One region of the Duganella sp. CY15W genome, then DNA from elsewhere that is predicted to be linked to it. Evidence: predicted binding sites of a transcription regulator. Region 1 holds the regulator's gene; each other region holds the start of a gene.
The links. The regulator LexA, encoded in region 1, represses DNA repair genes until DNA is damaged. The targets are predictions, from matches to a motif close to ACTGTATNNNNATACAGT.
Positions count from the first base shown of each region.

Region 1 (4,459 bases):
GCTCGAGATGTTCAAGAACGACCGCCGCCACATCAACACCGATTCCGATTCGGAAGTGCTGCTGAACGTGCTGGCGCACGAAATCGAGAAAGCCACGGTTGGCATCTCGATTGATGCCGACACCATCTTCAAGGCTGTGGCCGTGCTGCACCGCCGTGTGCGCGGCGGCTACGCTGCTGTGGCGCAGATCGCTGGCGTCGGCCTGCTGGCGTTCCGCGATCCGTTCGGTATCCGTCCGCTGTGCCTGGGCATCAATGAAAGCCCGGACGGCGTGGAATACCTGATCGCTTCCGAGTCGGTGGCGCTGGAAGGCATGGGCTTCCGTTTCGTGCGCGACATCGCGCCGGGCGAAGCCATCTTCATCGACAACGACAAGCAGCTGCATTCGCGCCAGTGCGCCGACAATCCATCGCTGAACCCGTGCGTGTTCGAGTATGTATACCTGGCCCGTCCTGACTCGGTCATCGACGGCGCTTCGGTCTATAACACCCGCCTGAAAATGGGCGAATACCTGGCCGAGAAAATCAAGCGCGAAGGTCTGGCCGAGGATATCGATGTGGTGATGCCGATTCCGGATTCCTCGCGTCCTGCCGCGATCCAGCTGGCGCTGGCGCTGAAGAAGGAATACCGCGAAGGCTTCATCAAGAACCGCTACATCGGCCGTACCTTCATCATGCCGGGCCAGGCTGCGCGTAAGAAATCCGTGCGCCAGAAGCTGAACGCGATTCCGGACGAGTTCAAGGACAAGGTCGTGCTGCTGGTGGATGACTCCATCGTGCGCGGCACCACCAGCCGCGAGATCGTGCAGATGGCGCGCGACTCCGGCGCCAAGAAAGTGATCTTCGCTTCGGCGGCGCCACCGGTGATCTACCCGAACGTGTACGGCATCGATATGCCAACCCGCGACGAACTGATCGCCCATGGCCGCACCGTGGAAGAAGTCTGCCGCGAGATCACTGCGGACGCACTGGTGTACCAGGATCTTGACGCACTCAAGCGCGCCATCTCGGACGTTAATCCGGCGCTGACCAATTTCGAGGCCTCGTGCTTTGACGGTGTGTACGTGACCGGCGACGTGACGCGCGAGTATCTGGATAAACTGGAATACGAACGCCACCATCCGAGCAAGGCCGCCGCACCGGAAGATGCTGGCCGTTCGCAGCTGAACCTGAACCTGGCGGCGACCGAAGCGTAACCATGGGCGACAAGAAGAACTACGGTTTCACCACCACCATTCTGCACGGCGACCGTCAGAAGGGCATCGAGCACGGTTCGCTGCACAAGCCTATCCACACCTCGGTGGCCTTTGGCTACGCCGATGCGCGCCAGCTGGCGTCGGTGTTCCAGGGCAAAGAGCCGGGCTTCCGTTATGGCCGCCAAGGCAACCCGACCATCTCGGCGCTGGAAGAGAAGGTCAACAAGATGGAGCAGGGCGTCGGTACGATCTGTTTCGCCACTGGCATGGGCGCGATCGGCGCCGTGGTGCAGGCGCTGCTGCGCACGGGCGATCACGTGGTGTCGTCGTCCTTCTTGTTCGGTAACACCAACAGCCTGTGGCAGACCGCCATGAGCCAGGGCATCAGCGTGTCCTTCGTAGACGCGACCGAGATGGCCAATGTGGAAGCGGCCATCACCGAGAACACCCGCGTGGTGTTCGTGGAAACCATCGCCAACCCGCGCACGCAAGTGGCGGACCTCAAGCGCATCGGCGAACTGTGCAAGGCGCGCGGGATTCTGTACGTGGTGGACAACACCATGACCACGCCTTACCTGTTCCAGCCGAAGTCGGTGCATGCGGGCCTGGTGGTCAACGCGCTGACCAAATCGATCGGCGGCCACGGCAATGCGCTGGGCGGCAGCCTGACCGATACCGGCGCCTACGACTGGACCCGCTTCCCGAACATCTACGAGAACTACAAGAAAGCCGCACCGCTGCAGTGGGGCCTGGCGCAGATCCGCGCCAAGGCACTGCGTGACTTCGGTTCCTCGCTGGCGCCGGACGCCGCGCACCATATCGCAGTCGGCGCCGAAACGCTGGCCTTGCGCATGCAGCGCACCACCACCAACGCGCTGGCGCTGGCGGAAATGCTGGAAAAGGATGAGCGCGTCGCCGCAGTCTACTATCCGGGCCTGAAGTCGCACCCGCAGCACGGCATCAGTGCCGAGCTGTTCCGCGCGCACGGTTCGCTGCTGAGCTTTGAGCTCAAGGATGGCCTGGACTGCTTCGACTTCCTGAACCGCCTGAAGCTGGCGATTCCGGCATCGAACCTGGGCGACAACCGCACGCTGATTATCCCGGTGGCGCACACCATCTTCTACGAGATGGGCGCCGAGCGCCGCGCCTCGATGGGGATTGCGGAATCGCTGATCCGCGTCTCGGTCGGCATCGAGGATACCGACGATCTGCTGGACGACTTCTGCACGGCACTGGAAGGCTGCTGACGATGAGGGCGCTGATCGCAACCGGCCTGATCGTGGCAGCTGCCACGGCCCGGGCGGGCGATCACCGCGCTGACATTGACTACTACATGCATCACTACGACGGCGCCGACATCGCGCTGTCGCGCTTTCAGTGCGGCGAGCCGGGCGCCATGCTCACGCGCGCCGACCGCAGCGCCTGGCTAATCTGCTATGGCCGCTTTGCCGCCAACTACCAGGCCGCGCTGCCGGTAGGACGCAACATTCCCGCCGAGGTGGCCGACGCCATGAACGAAGCCGAATTGGCGGCTGCGCAGCAATTGATGAACCAGGTATTTGTGCAGATCGCACAAGAGGCACGCCAGCAAGCCGATCTGGTCTTGCTGGCGCAGGGGGAGTGGCTTAGTGCCAGGTCCGCATCAGGCCTACTGCCAGACCTTCCAGTGCAAACTCATCGGCTTCCGGATCGACCGTAATCACGTTGAAGTCCGGGTTTTCCGGCAGCAGTTCGATGGTCGAACCGGTCTTGCGGTAACGCTTGACGGTCACTTCGCTGCCAATGCGGGCCACGACGATCTGGCCATTCTTGGCGCTATCCACTTTTTTCACGGCCAGCAGATCGCCGTCCATGATGCCGGCGTCGCGCATCGACTCGCCGCGCACTTTCAGCAGGTAGTCCGGGCGCGCCGCAAACATGGCGGGATCGACGCTGTAGCTGGTTTCCAGGTTTTCCTGCGCCAGGATAGGCGAGCCGGCGGCCACGCGGCCGATCAGCGGCAGCGACATCATGAGCGCAGCAGGCACTTTTGAGGATGGCGTTTCAGCGTGTACACCCAGCAGGCGGATGCCGCGCGATGTACCGGCGGCGATTTCGATGGCGCCCTTGCGGGCCAGCGCCTGCAGATGTTCCTCGGCGGCGTTGGCGGATTTAAAGCCCAGTTCGTTGGCGATTTCGGCGCGGGTCGGCGGGAAGCCGGTGTTTTCAATCGCGTCCTTGATCAGATTCAGGATTTGTTCCTGGCGTGCGGTGAGCTTAAGCATGGAGTACGGTAGCCTGTTTATATAGACAGTCTGTATTTTTGTACAGTATGGCTGCTAATGCAAGGGAAATTCTTGCTTTCAGCGAAATAAAGTGAAAAAACTTCACTTCTGTACGAGGAAGCGGACCCCGATGGAGCGTTGGGCGCCGGGCGCCAGTGTGAAGCCGTCCGTGACCCAGGCGGAAAACTCCCGGTCGCTTGCGGTCAGCGGTGCCCAGTGGGTCAGCGGCGTCTTGGCGTCCGGCTCCAGGCGCAGCGCGGGCGGCTGCTGGTCCTGGCGCGTGACCAGCACCGAGCTGTTATCGCCGACGCGCGGGCGCACGGCCACCACGCTGCCGTCAAACACCATGGGCATGCCCGGTTCGGCCACCTCGACCGGCTGCTTGCCGCGGTTGGTCAGCGTGAAACGCAGCACCAGCGCGCCGCGCTCGTACAGCCAGCGGCGTTCGATCTTCAACGGCAACCCGGCGCCCATGGTGGGTGTGATGTCGGCCGCGGCCAGGGTGCGCGTGATGAGTGCCGGCTTGACCGGTTTGCGGGCGGCGTAGGACGACCAGCTTTGCCAGTCGCCGCCGGCCACGCGGGTTTTCAGCGACAGGTCGCCCAGGTGGCTGTAGCCGTCGGCTTGCCGTTCCTCCTCGCGCGGACCGGGCGTAAAATCGAAGCTGGGGTCGAGCACCGGCACCATGCGCGCCAGCGTTTGCGTGTCGGTGCGCAGCGCGAACAGCAACTGGGGCGTGCTGTAAGCCTTGGTCCTGATCGGCGCTGCGCCGGCCGGCAAGGCGAGGGCGGCCAGCAGGGGCAGGGCAAGCAGTAATTTCATGGCAATCCTGTTGTAAAGGCAATTGCGCCACTGTAGCAGCTGCCACGCCATGCTGGCGTTCCGCTGGAAAAGCTGATATAGTCGCGGGCTTACCTCTTCCCACACCTGTCTTGACGCCAGGGTGGGCTATATCATCAAGTCCTTAAGGGAGTTATACATGCGTCACTACGAAATCGTA
Region 1 covers NZ_WWCQ01000001.1:227,307-231,765, forward strand. The annotation lists gene purF (amidophosphoribosyltransferase) at 1-1,195, shown strand, start outside; gene GTP58_RS01115 (cystathionine gamma-synthase family protein) at 1,198-2,442, shown strand; gene GTP58_RS01120 (hypothetical protein) at 2,445-2,894, shown strand; gene lexA (transcriptional repressor LexA) at 2,821-3,459, opposite strand; gene GTP58_RS01130 (DUF5695 domain-containing protein) at 3,562-4,281, opposite strand; gene rpsF (30S ribosomal protein S6) at 4,439-4,459, shown strand, end outside.

Region 2 (4,459 bases), 270 kb from region 1:
TCGCGTCTTTGCAGCGGTAGGCGACGTGGTGAATTTGCTTGATTTTCATGGGAGGTCTCCAACGTGATGCCAGCATTAGACGCTGGATTCAGATATCATACAAATCGTATTTTTCTCTTCATTTATCATTTTTTCCAATGAATCCTAGCCTGAAGCAGATGCGCGCGCTGGTGGCGCTGGCCAAGACCGGCAGCTTTACGCTGGCGGCCGACCATTTGAACGTGACGCAATCCGCGCTCAGCGGCCAGATCAAGGAACTGGAACAGCTACTGGGCATACGTGTGGTCGAGCGTACCACGCGCAAGACCCAGTTATCCGAACTCGGGCGGGAACTGTATCCCCTGTTCGACAAGATGCTGCACGACCTCGACCGCGCCATGGCCGACATCGCCAGCCGCAAGGCGCTCAAGCAGGGTTCGGTGCGCGTGGCGGCGCCGCAGATGCTGTCCTGCACGATGGTGCCGGAAGTGATCGCCGGCTACCGTACCCAGCACAAGGAAGTGCAGGTGCGCCTGACCGACTGCCCGCTGGAGCAGGTCACTGCACGCGTGTTCAGTGGCGAGGTGGACTTTGGCATCGGCCCCGAGCGCGATGCGACGGCGGAAATTGAATCCCAGCCTTTGTTCGAGATGCCGTTTGTGGTGGTCTATCCGCCCGACCACCCGCTGGCCAGGCGCAAGCGCATCACCTGGGGCGACGTCAACCAGTTCCCGTTTATTTCGCTACAAGGCCAGTTCACCGAGCGCCTGCTGCGTGATGTGCACGTCTCTTTCCGCGAATTGTCGCTGAGTCCGTATAACGAAGTCACGTTCATGACCACCGCATTGGCCATGGTGCATGCCGGCCAGGGCATTACGGTGTGCCTGCCGTATGCCGAGAAAATGGTCGAGCTGTACGGCCTGAAAATGCGTCCGCTGGAAGCGCCAGCGTTGACGCGGCGTTTCTTCATCTACACGCGCAGCGCCCGTGCGCTCTCCCCGGCGGCAGAGAGTCTTGTGGCATATTTGCACCAGTTTATTGCCTCGCACGAATGGAATCGTTCGGCATCCTAGTCCGCATAATCAACAGCCTTACTTTTTATTTCAATTTGGAAAAGATTGTTGCCATTAATCCATTGTGGAAGCGGTTTCTGATTGTGTATGCTTTATTTATGAACATTTTGCACATCGACTCCTGCGCCCTAGGCGACAATTCCGTTTCCCGCCAGGTTACTTCGGCAACCGTGGCGGCTTTAACCGAAGCAAACGCACAAGCGACCGTGCTCTACCGCGATCTGGCAGCCTCGCCGCTGTCCCACGCGAGCGGTCCGTTGTTGCAGGTCATCAGTCAGCGCTGGGATGCCGACATCCCGATGAACGCCGAACTGCGCGCGGAAGCCCTGCAAAGCGCCTCGCTGGTACAAGAGTTTCAGGACGCGGACGTGGTGGTGCTGGGCGCGCCACTGCACAACTTCTCCGTGCCATCCACGCTCAAGGCCTGGATGGACCGCTTGCTGGAGCTGCAAACCACCAGCAGCAAGCCACGCGATGACTTGCACTTGCTGCTGGTGACCTCGGGCTGCGGCGTCATGGGCCTGGAGTCCGTTGATGAGCTCATGAACAACCACGAAAACCAGCTCAAAGCCGCCTTCCAGTTCCTGGGCGTCAGCCGGGTAAACGTGGTGCGCGGCCTGGCTGACGTGCCGCAGGCGCTCCGCTTGCGTAGCGCGGCCTGATGATAGCGCTATCGCTGTCTTATAATGGATGCCATGACAGCGAATACCATCGCCATCAATCAAATGATGGACAAGTTTGACGGCCGCCACAGCGTCTGGCTGTTTGGCTACGGCTCCTTGATCTACAAGGCGGACTTCCCCTACCTGCAACGCCGCCCCGCCAGCATCGCCGGCTGGACGCGGCGTTTCTGGCAAGGCTCGCACGACCACCGTGGCACGCCGGAAGCGCCGGGGCGCGTGGTGACCTTAATCGAAGAAGCCGACGCCATTTGCCACGGCATGGCCTACCTCATCACGCCAGAAGTGTTTGCCCATCTGGACCACCGCGAAAAGAATGGCTACCTGCGGCTGGCAATGCCCATCACGTTTGAAGACCGCGACGAAGTGGAGGGCCTGGTGTACATCGCCACGCCAGACAACACTGCCTTCCTCGGCGCGGCCTCCGAACAGGACATCGCGGCCCACATCGCCCGCTCCGTCGGCCCCAGCGGCCCGAACAGCGACTATCTCAACCATCTCGCGACAGCATTACGCGAACTGGGCCGGCACGATCAGCATGTGTTTGAGATTGAGCGCCACCTCGCCGCGCTGCAGTCAAAATAAATCCATTTGTCCGGCATCCGCCGCCGCTTTGGCGCGCGCGCCCAACGGCGGCACCACGAGCGGGCGGGTGAACTGGGACGCATCCATGCGGTGAAAGCGGCTGCCCTGCCCCGTCAGCCCCAGCCGCTCGCTGGCAATCTTGAAGCGCTGGCGTATCAGCTCGGCCCACACGCCCTCGCCTTTCATGCGTGAGCTGAAATCACTGTCGTAATCTTTGCCGCCGCGCATTTCGCGCACGCGGTTCATCACGCGCTGCGCCCGCTCCGGGAAGTGCGCTTGCAGCCACTCCTTGAACAGCGGCGCGACTTCCCACGGCAAACGCAGCACGGTGTAGTGAGCACTGACCGCGCCCGCTTCCTTCACCGCCTCCAGTATCCGTTCGATGTCCGGCTCGGTAATGAAGGGGATGATGGGGGCGATGCTGACCGCCACCGGAATGCCCGCATCCGTCAGCGTGCGGATGGTGCGCAGGCGGCGTGCCGGCGCCGCAGCGCGTGGCTCCAGTGTGCGCGAGATGGCCGGGTCGAGCGTGGTCAAGGTGATGGCCACACCGGCCTGCTGCCTGGCTGCCATGGGCGCAAGGATGTCGATATCACGCTCGATCAGCGAGGACTTGGTAATCAGGCCGACCGGATGCTGGCATTCCTGCAGCACTTCCAGCACGCGGCGCGTCAGCTTGAGTTCGCGCTCGCAAGGCTGGTAAGCATCCGTGTTGACACCCAATGCAATCGACAAGGGTTCATAGCCGGGCTTGGCCAGCTCGCGCCGCAATACCTCGGGCGCGTTGACCTTGGCGAAGATCTTGCTCTCGAACTCCATGCCTGGCGACAGCCCCAGATAGCTGTGGGTCGGCCGGGCAAAGCAATAAATGCAGCCATGCTCGCAGCCCCGATAGGGATTGAGCGAAACGCTGAACGGCAGATCCGGCGAGGCATTCCGGCTCAGGATGGATTTACAGATTTCTTCCGTGACCTGTGTTTTAATCGGCCGGGTTTCGTCCTCTTCCCGCTCCCAGCCGTCATCGTAGGCCTCGCGTGCGTTGACTTCGTACCGACCCTGTATATTCGATACCGCGCCACGCCCCTTCTGCGCCTTGAGCGAAGGCGGCGGTAGCATCACGTGTTCCTGATTGTTTTCATCGTAAGACATGGCGGAAATCAAAATACTGTATATATATCCAGTATTCTAGGCTTTACCCACCGCCATTTCAAGCGAAATATCCGCCTGCGTCCTTGGGGAGCGCTTGGTCAAGCTGGTATCATGCCGGGCTTCGCCATATCGCGCGCCCAGCGCAGCGTTCGGCAACCTCACAGTGAGTAAAAACATGAACCAATCGAGCCAACCTTTGCCGTCTTTCTTTAGCCGGATTTCTATTGCCATCGGCGCCTTCTTCCGCGCCCTGTCCGACGCTGAATACGCTGCCCGCCTGACGCGCATCGACGACACGCCTGAGCCTGCCGCCGCACCGGTGGCCGCACCGGCACCGGCGCCGGCGCCGGCCCCAGCACCTGCGCCTGCGCCCGTCACGCTGCGCGTCGCCACGCCAGACGCCGCCCTGCAACTGCTGTCGCTGTTCCAGCGCGAAGCGCGCCTGATCGACTTCACCCAGGAAAACCTGAGCGCCTATTCCGACGCCGACATCGGCGCCGCAGCGCGCGTGGTGCACGAAGGCTGCGCCAAAGTTCTGAAAGAACACTTCACCATCCAGCCAGTCCGCAGCGAAGCGGAAGGGAGCCGCATCGAACTGCCGGAAGGCTTTGACGCTGCCTCCGTACGCCTGACCGGCAATGTGGTCGGCAAAGCCCCGTTCCGCGGCACGCTGAGCCATCGCGGCTGGCGTTCGGCCGACGTGCGCCTGCCTAAACTGGCGGAGGCACACGACGCCGCCATCCTGGCGCCAGCGGAGGTGGAACTGTGAGCACTCCACGTTACGCCATCGGCATTGACTTGGGCACCACGCACAGCGCGCTGTCGTATGTCGACCTGCAGGCCAGCGATGGCGAGAAAACCAAGCACGGCGTGCTGCCGATTCCACAGCTGACCGCACCAGGCACGATTGAAGACCTGCCGCTGCTGCCTTCCTTCCTGTACCTGCCGCATGCGGAAGAACTGGCGCCCGGCGAGAACAACCTGCCATGGCAG
Region 2 covers NZ_WWCQ01000001.1:494,950-499,408, reverse strand. The annotation lists gene GTP58_RS02300 (VOC family protein) at 1-49, opposite strand, end outside; gene GTP58_RS02295 (LysR family transcriptional regulator) at 138-1,052, shown strand; gene GTP58_RS02290 (FMN-dependent NADH-azoreductase) at 1,151-1,714, shown strand; gene GTP58_RS02285 (gamma-glutamylcyclotransferase) at 1,748-2,317, shown strand; gene GTP58_RS02280 (PA0069 family radical SAM protein) at 2,309-3,466, opposite strand; gene GTP58_RS02275 (DUF2760 domain-containing protein) at 3,642-4,235, shown strand; gene GTP58_RS02270 (Hsp70 family protein) at 4,232-4,459, shown strand, end outside.
Region 2: a site for LexA is predicted at 3,482-3,499, ahead of GTP58_RS02280 (PA0069 family radical SAM protein). Genes of this name have one in related genera too.

Region 3 (4,459 bases), on a different contig from region 1:
GGCTTTCAGCGTCTCGCGGTCCAGCGACGGCGGTGCGCCGCCGCTTTCTGATGGCGCCATGATGTCCAGTGCGGACTGGCGCGCAGCCGGCAGGCGGTCGTAGAAGCCTTGTGCCAGCGGACAGGATTCGCCATGGCAGGCCTTGTCCGGATTGACGCAGGCGGTGCTTTTGGCCGCCAGTTCCAGCGTACGCAAAGGCAGCAGCGGTGCGCCTTCGCGGATGATGTCAACCGCATCCAGCGCCATCTGCCGGCCCGAGGTCTTCGCCGCCAGGAAGAAGATCTTGTCGACGTCATGCTCGGCGCTGGCTTTCAGCATCGGGAACAGGCTGCCGACGGATTTGCCGATACCGGTCGGCGCTTGCGCCAGCAGGCACACGCCGCGATTGCTGGCGCGGTACATGGCTTCCGCAAGCTGGCGCTGGCCTGGGCGGAAATCGCCGTAGGGGAAGCGCATGGCTTTCAGCTGCAGGTCACGTTCCGCGCGGTGCGCCATTTCCTGTCCGGCCCATTGCAGGAACAGGCCGCATTGCTGTTCGAAGTAGTCTTGCAGGCCGGCCGCCGTATGGTCTTCATGCAGCACGGTTTCCTTCTGGCTGCCGATGTCGAAGTAGACCAGCGCGAGGCGGATCTTCGACAGGCCCTGGTCCTGGCACAGCAGGTGGCCGTAGATCTTGACCTGCGCCCAGTGCAGCACGCGCTGGTTGTCCGGCATCTTCTTCAAATCGCCGCGGTAGGTTTTGACTTCTTCCAGGCGATTGCTGCGGACGTCGTAACCGTCGGCGCGGCCGCGCACATGCAGCGGGCCGCAGTCGCCGGACAGCGGGATCTCGGTCTGGTAGTCGTCATCGCGGCGCGAGGCGACGACGGCATGGCCGGCGATGCCTTCCTGTGCGGTGGGCGAGGGCGTGAAGCGCAGATCGAGGTCGCCGGTCTTGGCGGTGAACTCGCACAGCGCGCGCACGGCGACGGTGTAGCGGGCCGGCTGCGTCATGCCGCCCACTGCAGGTAGCAGACCGAAATCGGCATCTGGTGAGCGGCGCAGTATTCGATCCAGCGCAGCTGGTTGTCCTGCAGACGGTCGCCTGGGCCTTTTACTTCGATCATGTTGTAACGGCGTTCGGCCGGCCAGAACTGAATCAGGTCGGGGAAGCCGCTGCGGTTGGATTTGATGTCCAGCAGGATGCGCTCGAAAGCGCGCTTCAGGTGGACGGCGGGGATGCAGTCCAGCGCCAGATCCAGCAACGCTTCATCGATCGCCTCCCAGTACAGGAACGGCGACTGGATGCCGCACTTGGCGGCGTAATTGGCGCGGATGGTGGCGCGGTATTGTTCGCCATCGAGCTGCGACAGCGCCTCGGCAAACTGCTGCGCGCGGCGGCGCTGGAAATCCGCGCTGTGCAAATCGGCCGGGCCGCGATGGTAGGGGTGGAAGAACGCGCCCGGTATTGGCGAGAACACGGCGTCCCAGCACAGCAGGCCAAACAGCGAATTAATCAGCGCGTTTTCGACGTAGTAGACCGGTGCGTCCTCGCGCGTCAGGTGGTCGCGCACGACGAATTCGACGTAGCTGGCTTCTTCCGGCGGCGGCAGGCTCAGATCAATGCGCTCGGCCTGCGCCATGGCCACTGCGGGCGGCTTGGCGTGGCCCAGCTTGCGTGCGAGGCGCGGCGCCATGCGCAGCAGCTGCTGGCGTTCGGCCGCGCTTTCCGGCGCCTGCATGGCGGTTTGCAGCAGGTCGAACGCCGCGCGCGGCTGCGCGTCTTTTTCCAGCACGCGGATGGCGCGGGCGCGGGCGCCGGGATAGTCGCAATCGGCGTAGAGCGCGTAGGCGGCCGGCCAGTCGGCCAGCTTCTCGACATGCTGGGCGATGGTGAACAGCAGCTTGTTGCGGCGGCTGCGCAGCCATTCATTGTCGTCCGCGCAGGGCGGCAGATCACGGATCACGGCGGCTGGTTCTTCGCCGTCGGCAAAGCGCTCGTGGCAGTGATGGATGGCGAGAAAGTCATCGATATCGCGGCGGCTGCGGAAGCCGCGCGCGGCGGCCGAGAACGCCACTTTTTCGTACTGATAAATACCGAGGTCGGACAGCACGAATTCGGTCCAGTCCTGATGGTAATTGCCGAAGAAGACCAGGCGCAGGCGGTCGCACAGTTCCTGCGTACGGTTGCGGTAAGCGTGATCGCCGGAATTGGCGTACCAGCCGGAGAAGCGGTGTTCGCCGTCATACTGCCCGCGCAGCGCCTCCAGCTGGTCGGCCTTGCGCAGATGCCGGACATGCGGCGTGAGCTGGAAGACCTTCATGATCTCCGGCTTTTGCAGCAGCTCGAACAGCTCATCCAGCGCGAGTGCGGGATCTTCCTCGATCAAGCCCAGCTCGGCCAGCGGACGGGCCGCCTCGTGGGTGCTGCCGATTTCCGCGTACACCAGTTTGCTGGCGCGGAACAGCGTTCCCTTACGCATCACCATGCGGACGAACAGGGCGCGCGAAGCCTGCGGCAGGGACGGGAACACCGAAAGGAAGTGACGTTCTTCGGCGTTGAGCAGATCGTCGTAGCGTTCCGCTATCCATGCCAATACCTGGTGAAAATTCTCCAGATAATAGAATGGATTTTCAAGCACCTTGATCATTGTAGCGGGGGCGAACGAGCGATTAACTGTATTTATGTACAGTGTACCGCATTCGGCCCCGCTAGCCCAGCAAAAAATCCGGGGTCAGTTCTTGCAATCCAACACGGGCTCTGCCGTAGAAATCATTACGGCAGAGCGCGTGTTGGATTGCAAGAACTGACCCCGGATTTAGGGGTTATTTTTTCGCCGGAGGGGCTGGGGTGACGATGGCGTTGGCTTTGGCGATTTCGCTTTCTACGGCCTGTACCGCTTGCTTGGTGGCCTTGGTGACCTGTTCGTAGCCGGTGAAGGCGTTGTCGATCGCGGTTTTGACGATCTGGACGGCGTTTTCCGAGCCGGGACGGACGTTTTTGGTGACGTCGTGGATCAGCGCGCTCAGGTTGTTCTTGGCTTCGGTCATATGGGCGTCGGCCGCGCGGGTGAATTCTTCGCGGATCTCGGCAATGATGTCGCCCAGTTGCTGGTGGTAGGCTGCAGCGCCTGCGACGCCGGGCTGGATCTTGTCGGCGGCGGCCTGGAGGGCGGCCTTGGGATCGCTGGCCTGGCTGATTTCCTTGCCGGCCGCGAGGCCGTCTTCCAGATGCGATTTGGCCGTCGCCAGGTTGAGCGCAATCACTTGTTCCACGCCTTGCACGGTTTTACTGGTCAGGGTGTTGAACGTTTCCAGCTGAAATTCAAACAGCGCTTTGGTGACGTTGGCAAATTGCTCGGGATTCGTAAACATACAGTCTCCTCATAGTGATGTGGGATGCAGCGCGCAGCGATTCCGGTTCAACCGTGTTCTTGTGAGTTTATTATCTAGTAACAAGTAATTTCTCGCAACGGGCATCTTGATACGGCCCGTAGCCACGTTCCCAGCCTTCTCCTGGCGAGGTTTGCGCGCAGGCGGTGGACGCCGGGTCGATCTTGCTGTTCCAGCGCCACCACGGCGCCGGTTTGGCGGACAGTGCGCCGCAGCAGATGGCCAGTGCCAGTAACGCGGCGAGCTTGAGTGTGTGTTTGTTCATACCTTAAACCAGTTGTTTGGCGCAGACGCGATTGCGGCCGCTGTTTTTCGCAGCGTACAACAAATCGTCGGCGGCTGCGATCATATTGACGTGCGCCGCATGGGTGGAGGTCGCAAAGTCGACGCTGGCGACGCCAAAACTGGCGGTGACGGCGATGCGCTGGCCTTCATGTTCGACCGGGTGGGCAGCAAAGCCCTGGCGCAGGCGCTCGGCCAGCAGTTCGCCGCCGGCCAGGTCGGTTTCCGGCAGGATCAGCAGGAATTCCTCGCCGCCGTAGCGCACCACGCTGTCGATGCTGTCGCGCGTCATTGATTGCAGCAGGCCGGCAAAGTGCTGCAGCACGGCGTCGCCGCCGTAGTGGCCATAGGTGTCGTTGACGGCCTTGAAGTGGTCGAGGTCGCACATGATGACGGTCAGGCTGAGCCGGTAGCGCTGGGCGCGCGAAATCTCCGTTTCCAGCAGCCGGTCGTGCAGGTGGCGGCGGTTGTAGCAGCCGGTCAGCGGGTCGCGCACCGACAGGTTTTTCAGCACCATCTGGGCGCTGTATTCTTCGCGCCACAGCAGCTGGTAGCGGCGCGCGGCGACGTAGCCAAACAGGTTGCACAGCACCAGCAGGGCCGCCATGGTGGACAGTTCTACCGTGGGCATATTGCCCAGCCAGCGCGCCAGCAGGATGAACAGCGCGGTGGCGGCGGCGGAAATCGCTGCCGCGTACAGCAGCCGGTTGGGGATGTAGATGTAGAGCACGATGACGACAATCGACATCGAGATCGCATGCAGCGAGAATTCGCTGGGCCGCAGCGCGGCGATCAGCAGGAAACC
Region 3 covers NZ_WWCQ01000005.1:356,122-360,580, reverse strand. The annotation lists gene GTP58_RS24225 (ATP-dependent DNA helicase) at 1-993, opposite strand, end outside; gene GTP58_RS24220 (VRR-NUC domain-containing protein) at 990-2,630, opposite strand; gene GTP58_RS24215 (phasin family protein) at 2,806-3,354, opposite strand; gene GTP58_RS24210 (hypothetical protein) at 3,425-3,637, opposite strand; gene GTP58_RS24205 (GGDEF domain-containing protein) at 3,641-4,459, opposite strand, start outside.
Region 3: a site for LexA is predicted at 2,656-2,673, ahead of GTP58_RS24220 (VRR-NUC domain-containing protein). Genes of this name have one in related genera too.

Region 4 (4,459 bases), on a different contig from region 1:
GCGCGGCGCCGTGAATCACAGTGCTGGCCAGCGTGGCCGACATCACCCGCGCCACGTAGGCGCGCACGGCGGCGCGCTCCTCGTCGCTGGGCGCGTCGGCGCCGCCAACCAGAACAAACAGCACGCGCAGGCCCGGATTGAACATGCGCGCAGAATTGAGTCGGGCAATCAGCTTGTACTGGCTGGCCAGGTCGACCTGTTCGGGCGTCACCGGCACCACCGCCAGCCGCGCGGCGATCAGCGCAGCGCGGCTTTCGGCCGTGTCGCGGCCTTCGGTGTCGATCACGATGTCGTTGTAGCGCACGCGCAGCAGTTCCAGTTCGTCCAGCAGCGCGCGGCCGGTAATCGCGCGCGCGGCAAAGCGCGGCAATACGCCGGCCGCCGCCAGCTCGCTGCACCAGGCGCAGGACGCCGCGCGCGGGTCGGTATCGACCAGCATCACCTTGCGGCCAGCCCGCGCGCGCAGCAGCGCCAGGTTGTTGGCAACGATGGTCTTGCCGGCGCCGCCACCGGGGCTGGCAATGGCGATAATCATGCTGACCTCTGCGCCAGCGGCGTCAGACGGCCGAATTCCGCGCCCGGCAAGGCGCGCATCACGGCCGCCATCACCTGCCCGGCCAGCACGCGCGACAGGCATAGCCAGACCTTGACGCGGGCGCCGTGGTCGCACACTTCCACGCGCATGAACTGCAGGGCATCGCCACAGGTACGGGCCACCAGCGCGCGCAATGCGCTCAGGGCCTCGACCTCCACCGTCAGCTGCAGCAGGCACGGACGCGGGCTGCGGGCGCGCGCTTCGGCGGCCTTGGGGACGCGGCGCTGGGCGGCCTGGGTGTGGAAAAAGGCGTGCATGGCTTACCTCCCGTTCATCGTTTCGATAGGGGAAAGCTTATCGACCGGCGCGTAAAAACGGTCTAAAAAGGCGGGCTGGCGTTGTAAACATCGTGTATAAATTGCGCAGTGCGCAATTTTTGCCGCGCAGTTTGCGCAGTTGAGGATAGAATACGCAAACAATCCGTGAACTGTACATAAACCCAGTATCAAAATATCAAGCTTGCTCCGTATGGCCACTAAAAAACCAGTTTCTGACTACAGCGAATCATCCATCCGCGTCCTCAAGGGCCTGGAACCCGTCAAGCAACGCCCGGGTATGTACACCCGCACCGAGAACCCGCTGCACATCATTCAGGAAGTGATCGACAATGCCGCCGACGAGGCGCTGGGCGGCAATTGCAAAAACATCATCGTCACGCAGAACGCCGACGGCAGCGTCACGGTGGAAGATGACGGCCGCGGCATCCCGGTCGGCCTGCACCCGGAAGAAGGCGTGCCCACCGTGGAAATCGTATTTACGCGCCTGCACGCGGGCGGCAAATTCGACAAGGGCAAGGGCGGCGCCTACGCCTTCTCGGGCGGCCTGCACGGCGTTGGCGTGTCGGTCACCAATGCGCTGTCCAAGCGCCTGGAAATCACCGTGTGGCGCAAGGAGCCCAATGGCACCGGCCTGCACAATCTGGCGTTCGAACATGGCGACGTGGTCGAGCCGCTGTCGTCGGTGGTGGCGCCGCGCGATGCCAAGAAATCCGGCACCCGCGTCACCGTCTGGCCGGACGCCAAATATTTTGACTCCTCGGCCATCTCGCAGGTCGAGCTGCAACGCCTGCTGCGCTCCAAGGCCGTGCTGCTGCCGGGCGTCACCGTCACGCTGGCCAATGCCAAAAGCGGCGAATCGCAGACCTGGCAGTACAACGACGGCCTGCGCGGCTATCTGACCGAAGCGCTGGCGCAAGCCACCGACGGCGAAACCCTGATCCCGCTGTTTGAGGGCGAACAGTTTGCCGGCCCGGACGCCGAAGGCTTTGCCGAAGGCGAAGGCGCGTCGTGGGTGGTGGCGTGGACCGAACAGGGCGCCATCGTGCGCGAATCGTATGTGAACCTGATCCCGACGCCCAACGGCGGCACCCACGAATCGGGCCTGCGCGACGGCCTGTATGGCGCCGTCAAGAACTTCGTCGAGATGCACTCGCTGCTGCCCAAGGGCGTCAAGCTGCTGCCCGAAGACGTGTTTGCGCGCGTCTCCTTCGTGCTGTCGGCCAAGGTGCTGGACCCGCAGTTCCAGGGCCAGATCAAGGAGCGCCTGAACTCGCGCGACGCCGTGCGCCTGGTCTCGACCTTCTCCAAGCCGGCGCTGGAGCTGTGGCTCAACCACCACGTCGACTACGGCAAAAAGCTGGCCGAACTGGTCATCAAGCAGGCGCAATCGCGTCTGCGCTCGGCGCAAAAAGTCGAGAAGAAAAAATCCTCGGGCGTGGCCGTCCTGCCGGGCAAGCTGACCGACTGCGAATCCAATGAAGCCGACCGCACCGAACTGTTCCTGGTCGAGGGCGACTCGGCGGGCGGCTCGGCCAAGATGGGCCGCGACAAGGAATTCCAGGCCATCCTGCCGCTGCGCGGCAAGGTGCTCAACTCGTGGGAGACCGACAAGGACCGCCTGTTTGCCAACAACGAAATCCACGACATCTCGGTGGCCATCGGCGTCGACCCGCACACCGTCACCGACACGCCCGACCTGTCCGGCCTACGCTACGGCAAAATCTGCATCCTCTCGGATGCGGACGTCGACGGCTCGCACATCCAGGTGCTGTTGCTTACCCTGTTCTTCCGCCACTTCCCGGGCCTGATCGCCAACGGCAATATCTGCATCGCCCGTCCGCCGCTGTACCGCGTTGACGCGCCGGCGCGCGGCAAGAAACCGATCCAGAAACTGTATGCGCTCGACGACGGCGAACTGGTGGCCATCGAGGACAAGCTGCGCAAGGACGGCCTCAAGGAAGGCGCCTGGTCGATCTCGCGCTTCAAGGGCCTGGGCGAGATGAACGCCGAACAGCTGTGGGAAACCACCATGAACCCGGACACGCGCCGCCTGCTGCCGGTATCGCTGGGTGGCTATGGCCACAGCGAATCGGCCGCCCGCTTCAATATGCTGATGGGCAAAGGCGAAGCGGCCGCGCGCCGCGCCTGGATCGAAGAACACGGCAACGAAGCCGACGCAGATATCTGATATAGAACCACACTATGACTCAAGCAAATCTCTTTGACGAACCGGCGCCGGCCCAGGGCTCGGCCGCCGGCCAGGCTGCGCCAGCGGCCAGCACCGCCAGCGCACCGGTCCACGCGCCCGCAGAAGCTCACGCCCACGGCCAACCCGCCCCCATCGAAGCCGGCAGCGATGCCAGCGCGGACGATGGCGGCGCTGACGGCAACGGCGATGGCGCCAGCGGCGGCGGCAATGGCAACGACGGCAATGGCGATGGCGGCGACGGCGGCATGTTCGGCGGCCCGCCGGGCGGCGGCGATGATGGCGACGGCAGCGACTCGCTGACCCTGTCCACGTTTGCCGAACGCGCCTACCTCGACTACGCCATCTCCGTGGTCAAGGGCCGCGCCCTGCCCGACGTCTGCGACGGCCAGAAGCCGGTACAGCGCCGCATCCTGTACGCAATGAACGAAATGGGCCTGAACAGCACCGCCAAGCCGCGCAAATCGGCCACCGTGGTCGGCGATGTCCTTGGTAAGCTGCACCCGCACGGTGACCAGTCGGTGTACGACGCCATGGTCCGCATGGCGCAGGACTTCTCGCTGCGCTACCCGCTCATCGACGGCCAGGGCAACTTCGGCTCGCGCGACGGCGACGGCGCCGCCGCGATGCGCTACACCGAAGCGCGCCTGACCCCGATCGCCAAAGTACTGCTGGACGAAATCAACCTCGGCACCGTCGACTTCCAGGCCAACTACGACGGCTCGACCGAAGAACCGTGCCTGCTGCCAGCACGCCTGCCGATGGTGCTGCTGAACGGCGCCTCCGGCATCGCAGTCGGCCTGGCCACCGAAATCCCGTCGCACAACCTGGGCGAAGTGGCGCAGGCCGCCGTCGCCATGATCCGCAATCCCAAGATCAGCCACAGCGAGCTGATGGCGCTGGTGCCCGGCCCCGACTTCCCGGGCGGCGGCCAGATCATCACCCCGCCATCGCAGATCGCCGACATGTACGCCACCGGCCGCGGCTCGATGAAAGTGCGCGCACGCTGGAAGATCGAAGAACTGGCGCGTGGCCAGTGGCAGGCCGTGGTCACCGAACTGCCGCCGGGTACCTCGTCGCAAAAGGTGCTGGAAGAAATCGAAGAACTGACCAACCCGAAAATCAAGCTGGGCAAAAAAACCCTGACGCCGGAACAGCTGGCGCTCAAATCGCTGATCCTTAATTCGCTCGACACCATCCGCGACGAATCGGGCCGCGCGGCGCCAGTGCGCCTGGTGTTCGAACCGAAATCGAAAAACCAGGACCAGACCGAATTCATGCTGATGATGCTGGCGCATACCTCGCTGGAATCCTCGGCCTCGATCAACCTGGTGATGATCGGCGGCGATGGCCGTCCGCGCCAGAAAGGCCTGACCGACA
Region 4 covers NZ_WWCQ01000003.1:464,441-468,899, reverse strand. The annotation lists gene GTP58_RS17080 (AAA family ATPase) at 1-535, opposite strand, end outside; gene GTP58_RS17075 (hypothetical protein) at 532-852, opposite strand; gene GTP58_RS17070 (DNA topoisomerase IV subunit B) at 1,064-3,061, shown strand; gene parC (DNA topoisomerase IV subunit A) at 3,328-4,459, shown strand, end outside.
Region 4: a site for LexA is predicted at 1,022-1,039, ahead of GTP58_RS17070 (DNA topoisomerase IV subunit B). Genes of this name have one in related genera too.